2 regions of the Streptomyces sp. NPDC002520 genome follow, and region 1 is predicted to be linked to the other one. Evidence: riboswitches for the same ligand, from Rfam matches in the RefSeq annotation. Region 1 holds a riboswitch; the other holds the start of a gene.
The links. Region 1 has a riboswitch for S-adenosylmethionine ahead of thrC (threonine synthase). Riboswitches for the same ligand answer to the same signal wherever they lie in the genome.
Positions count from the first base shown of each region.

Region 2: linked by a shared signal. The riboswitch ahead of ACWD5D_RS15065 (aminotransferase class V-fold PLP-dependent enzyme) and the one ahead of thrC (threonine synthase) in region 1 are both predicted to bind S-adenosylmethionine.

Region 1 is NZ_JBSFXG010000024.1:137,182-140,882, reverse strand. It holds gene ACWD5D_RS29215 (cold-shock protein) at 124-330, opposite strand; gene ACWD5D_RS29210 (MoaD/ThiS family protein) at 763-1,038, opposite strand; gene thrC (threonine synthase) at 1,035-2,321, opposite strand; SAM riboswitch class I at 2,339-2,479, opposite strand; gene ACWD5D_RS29200 (glucosyl-3-phosphoglycerate synthase) at 2,638-3,609, shown strand.
Region 2 is NZ_JBSFXG010000009.1:14,713-18,413, reverse strand. It holds partial or broken gene ACWD5D_RS15075 (rhomboid family intramembrane serine protease) at 1-550, shown strand, start outside; gene ACWD5D_RS15070 (Lrp/AsnC family transcriptional regulator) at 751-1,032, shown strand; gene ACWD5D_RS15065 (aminotransferase class V-fold PLP-dependent enzyme) at 1,152-2,540, opposite strand; SAM riboswitch class IV at 2,731-2,847, opposite strand; gene trpD (anthranilate phosphoribosyltransferase) at 2,931-3,701, opposite strand, start outside.

The DNA.
Region 1 (3,701 bases):
GTACGGCACCTCCGTCAGCCGCACGCGAACAGGAGTGCCGGGCACGACGAAGGGTCCGTACCCCGGGAGGTACGGACCCTTCGAAGACGAACAGAAGTACGTCGCTGTCAGTCGACGCGTGCTTCAGCCGGCCGCCAGCCGGACCATGTCCGCCTGCGGGCCCTTCTGGCCTTGCGAGATCTCGAAGTCGACCCGCTGCCCCTCTTCCAGGGTGCGGTAACCGTCCATCTGGATCGCGCTGTAGTGGACGAATACATCCGCACCACCGTCGACCGCGATGAAGCCGTACCCCTTCTCCGCGTTGAACCACTTGACGGTGCCCTGAGCCATGCCTAACTCCCCTATTACTGGCCCTTGCACAGATCCACACTTCGCGGATCCGGGTCAGACCTCACCCCCCAATCGGGCGGGGGCGTGCGCCGGAACGCGTCGACCGCGGCTGAATGTATCTGTCCAACTGCCGTCTGCAACAGGTCAATCGGACGAGAAATCTGGACGACACCGGTCCGGAATTTAGCGAGAAGTCGCCTGAATGCAGGGCAAGTCGGGCCCCGTGAAAACCACAAATGCCGCATATAACCCGGCCTTTTTGGCTACTTCTTATCGGGTGCGCGGCATCGTTCCAGGGCCCCCGACCCGTCCGGGCGGGAGCGCGTTCCCCAACTCTACCGCGCTCAATCACACAGAATGGCCCCCTCCGCTTCTCTCACGGAGGGGGCCATTCGATGAACAGTCGGTAACTGTCCTTACCTTGGGTAATTCTCAGCCGCCGGCGACGGCCGGAATGATGGAGACACCGGCCCCGTCCGGGGTGGCCGTCTGAAGGCCCTGCTCGAAGCGGACGTCGTCGTCGTTCACGTACACGTTGACGAAGCGGCGCAGCTTGCCCTGGTCGTCCAGGACGCGGGCGGCGATCCCCGTGTGGTTCTTCTCCAGGTCCTCGATGACCTCGGAGAGGGTCCCGCCCTCGGCGGCGACCTCGGCCTGACCGCCGGTGTAGGTGCGCAGGATGGTGGGGATGCGAACGGTCACGCTCATGATGCGAGGCCAGCCTCTCGGAAGGAGTCCAGGGTCGGGCGGATGGTGGCGGTGAGGCCGGTGCCGGCCACCGCGTCGAGGGTCTTGAGGCCGTCGCCGGTGTTGAGGACGACCGTGGTGAGCGAGGGGTCCAGGACGCCGTTGTCGATCAGCTTCTTCGTGACGCCGACCGTCACACCGCCCGCCGTCTCGGCGAACACGCCCTCGGTGCGGGCCAGCAGCTTGATGGCGTCGACGACCTGCTCGTCCGTCACGTCCTCCACGGCACCGCCGGTGCGGCGCGCGATGTCGAGGACGTACGGCCCGTCGGCCGGGTTGCCGATGGCCAGCGACTTGGCGATGGTGTTCGGCTTCTGCGGCCGGACGACGTCGTGCCCCGCCTTGAACGCGGTCGACACCGGCGAGCAGCCCTCGGCCTGGGCGCCGAAGATCTTGTAGGGCCGGTCCTCGACCAGACCGAGCTTGATCAGCTCCTGCAGACCCTTGTCGATCTTCGTGAGCTGGGAGCCGGAGGCGATCGGGACCACGATCTGGTCCGGCAGCCGCCAGCCGAGCTGCTCGCAGATCTCGTACGCCAGGGTCTTCGACCCCTCCGCGTAGTACGGCCGCAGGTTGACGTTGACGAAGCCCCAGCCCTCGCCGGCCGGGTCGCCGATCAGCTCGGAGCAGAAGCGGTTCACGTCGTCGTAGTTGCCCTCGATGCCGACGAGTTCCCCACCGTAGACCGCGGCCATGACGATCTTGCCCTGCTCCAGGTCGTGCGGGATGAACACGCAGGAGCGAAAGCCCGCCCGGGCGGCCGCGGCGCCGACGGCGCCGGCCAGGTTGCCGGTGGAGGAGCAGGAGAGCGTGGTGAAGCCGAAGGCGCGGGCGGCCTCCAGGGCCTGGGCGACGACGCGGTCCTTGAAGGAGTGCGTCGGGTTGCCGGAGTCGTCCTTCACGTACAGGCCGCCGGTGACGCCCAGTTCGCGCGCCAGGTTGTCGGCCTTGACGAGCTTGGTCCAGCCGGGGTTGATGTTCGGCTTGTCGGCCACGTCGGCCGGGACCGGAAGCAGGGGGGCGTAACGCCAGATGTTCGCGGGGCCGGCCTCGATCCGCTTGCGCAGTTCCTCGGGCTCGTAGGCCGAGAAGTCGTACGCGATCTCCAGCGGGCCGAAACACTCCTCACAGGCGAACACCGGTCCGAGGGGCACCCGGTGACCGCACTCGCGACAGCTCAACGCCGCGGCGGGGCCGAGATCGACGGTGGGATTGCTGGTGCTTGCAACTGTCTGCACAGCCATGGAGGCGAGGCCCTTTCTCCTCATCTTCCTCACGACGCATCTCGCCGTGAGACGGATTTGGCACCTTCCCTAGCCGGGAGCCTCGCGTGAACGAGTGACCGACTGGAGGGTTGCCGGGGCTTCATCGGGCCGTATCCCTCTGCCCCTCTGGATGAGCGGTATTCGGTTGTAGACGCTGACGACCCCCGACAGGCGGTGGTCATCGGCGTTGCTCAAGACTGTAACCGAAGGCCAGGACAGTTGAGAGAGTCGTCCGAACCGCGAGATGGATCACCCGGTGCCCGGGGATGATCACGACAGTGAGGAGCCGCAGACCGTGCTGGAAGAAGTCGAGCGCTGGCTGGCCACCCGCTCCTGGTCCGTGGCCGACCGACCGCTGCACCGCGTGCTGGCCGCCAAACAGCGCACCGGCCAGTCCGTCTCCGTCGTCCTGCCCGCGCTCAACGAGGAGGAGACCGTCGGCGACATCGTCGCCGCGATCCGCCGCGACCTCATGGGGCAGACCCCGCTGGTCGACGAGATCGTCGTCGTCGACTCCGGATCCACCGACCGCACCTCCGAGGTGGCGGGCGCCGCCGGCGCGCGGGTCGTCCACCGCGACAGCATCCTCCCCCGCATCCCGGCCGTGCCCGGCAAGGGCGAGGTGCTGTGGCGCTCCCTGCTGGTCACCAGCGGCGACATCGTCTGCTTCGTCGACGCCGACCTGCGGGAGTTCTCCTCGGACTTCGTCCTCGGCATCGTCGGCCCGCTGCTCACCGACCCGGACGTCGACCTGGTCAAGGCGATGTACGACCGCCCGCTCACGGTGTCCGACGGGAGCGCCCCCGGCACGACGGCCGCCGGGCAGGGCGGCCGGGTCACCGAGCTGATGGCCCGCCCGCTGCTGAACATGCACTGGCCGCAGCTGGCCGGCTTCGTGCAGCCGCTGGGCGGCGAGTACGCGGCCCGCCGCTCCCTGCTGGAGCAGCTGCCGTTCCCGGTCGGGTACGGCGTGGAGCTGGGCATGCTGGTCGACGCCCTGCACCTGGTGGGTCTGGACGCGCTGGCCCAGGTGGACGTGGGCGTGCGCAAGCACCGGCACCAGGACGGGCAGGCGCTGGGCCGTATGGCCGCGGCGATCTACCGCACGGCACAGCTGCGGCTCGCCCGCGGACACCTCGTACGGCCCTCCCTCACCCAGTTCGAACGGGGCGAGGACGGATTCGAGCCGCGCACCTACTCGGTGGACACCGAGGAACGGCCGCCGATGGCGGAGATCGCGGAGTACGCGGCGCGCAGGGTGGCGTGAGGGGCGCACGCGGTAGCCGAATCCGGCTGTATCCGGTTGTATACAGCCCCCTTCCGGGGCAGACCGTACGTTTGAGCGTTTCCGCGCCGGGC
Region 2 (3,701 bases), on a different contig from region 1:
CGGCTCCGGGAACACGCTGGCCGCCGCGCAGCGCGCGTACTTCCGGCATTGGGGGGTGATCCCGGCGGAGTTGTTCGGCGCACCCCTGCGTGAGGCCCTCTCCCCGGCCACGGCCCTGTTCGTGCACGGCAGCTGGGTGCACCTGCTCGGCAACATGCTCTTCCTCTTCGTCTTCGGGGTGATGACCGAGGAACGGATGGGCGGGGTGGAGTTCACCCTCTTCTACGTCGGCTGCGGTTACCTGGCCCTGCTGGGGTACGCGGCCGCCAACGCCGGCTCCCAGCAGTCGCTGGTCGGCGCGTCCGGGGCGATCTCGGCGGTCCTCGGGGCGTTCCTGTATCTGTTCCCGCGTGCCCGTGTGACCAGTCTCCTCCCCTTCCTCTTCTTCCTGCCGCTGCGCTTCCCGGCCTGGATCGTGCTGCCGTTCTGGGCTGCCCTGCAGTGGCTCGCGGCGAGCCGCGCACCGCAGGGCCCCGGGGTGGCCTACCTGGCGCACGTCGTCGGCTTCTGCCTCGGCTTCGGTTACGCCTGGCTGCGGTACGGCAGGGGGAAGGGCCTCAGGGGCGGCCTTGGAAGGGTGGTGGCGGGAGACGGGGAAGAGAAGGGCCCGGAGGGCGGCATTGGAAGGGTGGTGGCGGGAGACGGGGAAGAGAAGGGCCCGGAGGGCGGCATTGGAAGGGTGGTGGCGGGAGACGGGAGGGCTAGAGTGAGGTCGGCCCCAGCTCCGGCACCCAAGGGAGAGAAGCAGCCGTGATCACCGCGATCGTCCTGATCAAGACCAGCGTGGACCGGATCCCCGAGATCGCGGAGCAGATCGCTTCGCTGGAGTCCGTGAGCGAGGTCTTCTCCGTCACCGGCACGTACGACCTGATCGCGATGGTGCGGGTGCGGCAGCACGAGGATCTGGCGGACGTCATTCCGGGGCGGATCAGCAAGATCAAGGGAGTCGAGGCGACGGACACGCATGTGGCGTTCCGGACGTACTCGCAGCATGACCTCGAGGCCGCGTTCGCCATCGGGCTGGACAACTGAATCGCCTGCTCGTCCGAGGGGCGCGGGTGCGTGTGCGACTGCCGGTTCGTCGTGGCCGGTCGCGCAGTTCCCCGCGCCCCTTTCGGGGCGCTGCCCCGTGCGTCGGCTGAATCAGCAGGTCACACCGCCGGAACGCAGCGGCCTTCCTCGGTGCGGTAGGTCCACTTCGCGCCCTCGGTCACCAGTTCCTTCACTGCGGCGACGAATCGTTCGACGTGCTCGTCCGGGGTTCCCGCGCCGAAGCTGACACGGATGGCGTTCAGGGACTTCTCGCCGGGCGCGGCCTCGGGGGCGCCGCACTCGCCCTGGGTCCCCGGGTCGCTGCCGAGGAGGGTGCGGACCAGCGGGTGGGCGCAGAACAGGCCGTCGCGGACGCCGATGCCGTACTCGGCGGAGAGGGCGGCGGCGAAGTGGGAGCTGTTCCAGCCCTCGACGACGAAGGAAATGACGCCGACGCGCGGGGCGTCGTCGCCGAAGAGGGAGAGGACCTTCACCTCGGGCACCTCGGCGAGGCCCTCGCGGACCGTGGCGATCAGGTGCCGCTCGCGGGCGACGAGCGCCTCGAAGCCGGTCTCGGTGAGCGCCTTGCAGGCGGAGGCGATGGAGTAGGCGCCGATGACGTTCGGGGAGCCGGCCTCGTGGCGGGCCGCGCTCTCGTGCCACTGCACGTCCACCCCGCCGTCCTGGCGACGGGATACGGCACGGCTCGCGCCGCCGCCCGCGAGGTACGGCTGCGCGGCCTGGAGCCAGTCGGCGCGGCCTGCGAGCACGCCGGAGCCGAAGGGCGCGTACAGCTTGTGGCCGGAGAAGGCGACCCAGTCGACGTCCAGGTCCGTGACCGACACCGGGTGGTGCGGGGCGAGTTGGGCCGCGTCCAGGACGATCCGGGCGCCGTGCGCGTGCGCGGCGGCGGCCAGTTCGCGCACCGGCCACAGCTCGCCGGTGACGTTGGAGGCGCCGGTGACGCAGACCAGGGCCGGGCCGTGGCCCCCTTCACTGGACTCGGTGCGCTCGGCGAGGGCCCGCTCCAGGGTCTCGACGGCCTGGCGCGGGGTGCGCGGGGCGTTGAGGTAGGTGACCCGGGCGTCCTGCCAGGGCAGCAGCGAGGCGTGGTGCTCGGTCTCGAAGACGAAGACCTGGCAGTCGGCGGGGAGCGCGCGGGCCAGCAGGTTCAGGGAGTCGGTGGTCGAGCGGGTGAAGATCACCTGGTCGGTGGCGCGGCAGTCGAGGAACTCGGCGACCGTCCTGCGGGCGTTCTCGAACAGGTCGGTGGAGAGCTGGGACAGGTAGCCGGCGCCGCGGTGGACGCTGCCGTAGTAGGGGGCGTACGCGGCGACGTCGTCCCAGACGCGCTGCAGGGCGGGGGCGCTGGCGGCGTAGTCGAGCGCGGCGTAGGTGACCTCGCCGCCGGTGACGAGGGGCACGGTGACGTCCCGGCCGAGGACGGGCAGAAACCCGGAGATTTCACGGCAGACGGACTGGGCGGCGGCAGCGGTGAAGACAGACATGGCGAACTCCCGTGAGGCAGGCCGGAATCGCCGCGCGAGCGGACATGCTCGAGCGCGGTGCGATGTGGCGGAGAAGGGTGAAAGGGGATGCGGAGGCGGGGCTCTGCGGCCCTATCGCATTCGCTTGCTCACGGAAGGCTCCCTCGAACGACCAGGACCCCTGGCCCCACACTTCCCAGAGTGTGTGAGGGGTCCGCGCTTGCCGTAGGCCTCGCTGCCTACGACCTGGTCTTCACCCGGGGCACCCCGCCACGGACGGAGGGTTGCCGGACAGTCGGCCGGGGCCGAATGACTGTCGCTCATGACCTGGTTCGTATCCTGCCACACGATCTTCGACGCGCAAGGCGCAGTCCGCCATCTGGACCGCGCCCCGCGTCACATGGGCGGACGTCAGCGGTGGGTGGCCGCGATCCAGCGCTCCAGCGTCCGCTTCGCCGCGCCCGAGTCGATGGACTCGGCGGCCTTGGCCATCCCTTCACGGATCTGCTCGGGGAGCGAGGCGTCCGTGGGGTTCAGGGCGACGAGGGCCGCCGCCGAGTTCAGCAGGACGGCGTCGCGGACCGGGCCCTGCTCGCCGTCCAGCAGGCGCCGTGCCACCTCCGCGTTGTAGGCGGCGTCGGCGCCGCGCAGGGCGTCGATGGGGACGAGGTCGATGCCGACCTCGCGCGGGTTGAAGATCTCCTCCCTGACCTTGCCGTCCCGGACCACCCAGACCCGGGACGTGGACGTGGTCGTCAGCTCGTCGAGGCCGTCGTCGCCGCGGAAGACCAGGGAGGAGTTGCCGCGCTCGGCGAGGACGCCGGCCACGATGGGCGCCATGCGCGGGTCGGCGACGCCGACCGCCTGGGCCCGCACCCGGGCCGGGTTGGTCAGCGGGCCGAGAACGTTGAAGGTCGTCCGGATGCCCAACTGGCCGCGTGCGGCGGCGACATGACGCAGCGACGGGTGGAACTTCACCGCGAAGCACATGGTGATGCCGGCTTCCTCGGCGACCTCGGCGACGCGCTGCGGGCTCAGGTTCAGGTTGACCCCGAGCTTCTCCAGGACGTCGGAGGAGCCGGAGGCGGAGGACGCGGCGCGGTTGCCGTGCTTGACGACCTTCGCCCCCGTGCCGGCCACGACGATCGAGGACATCGTGGAGATGTTCACCGTCTTGGCGCC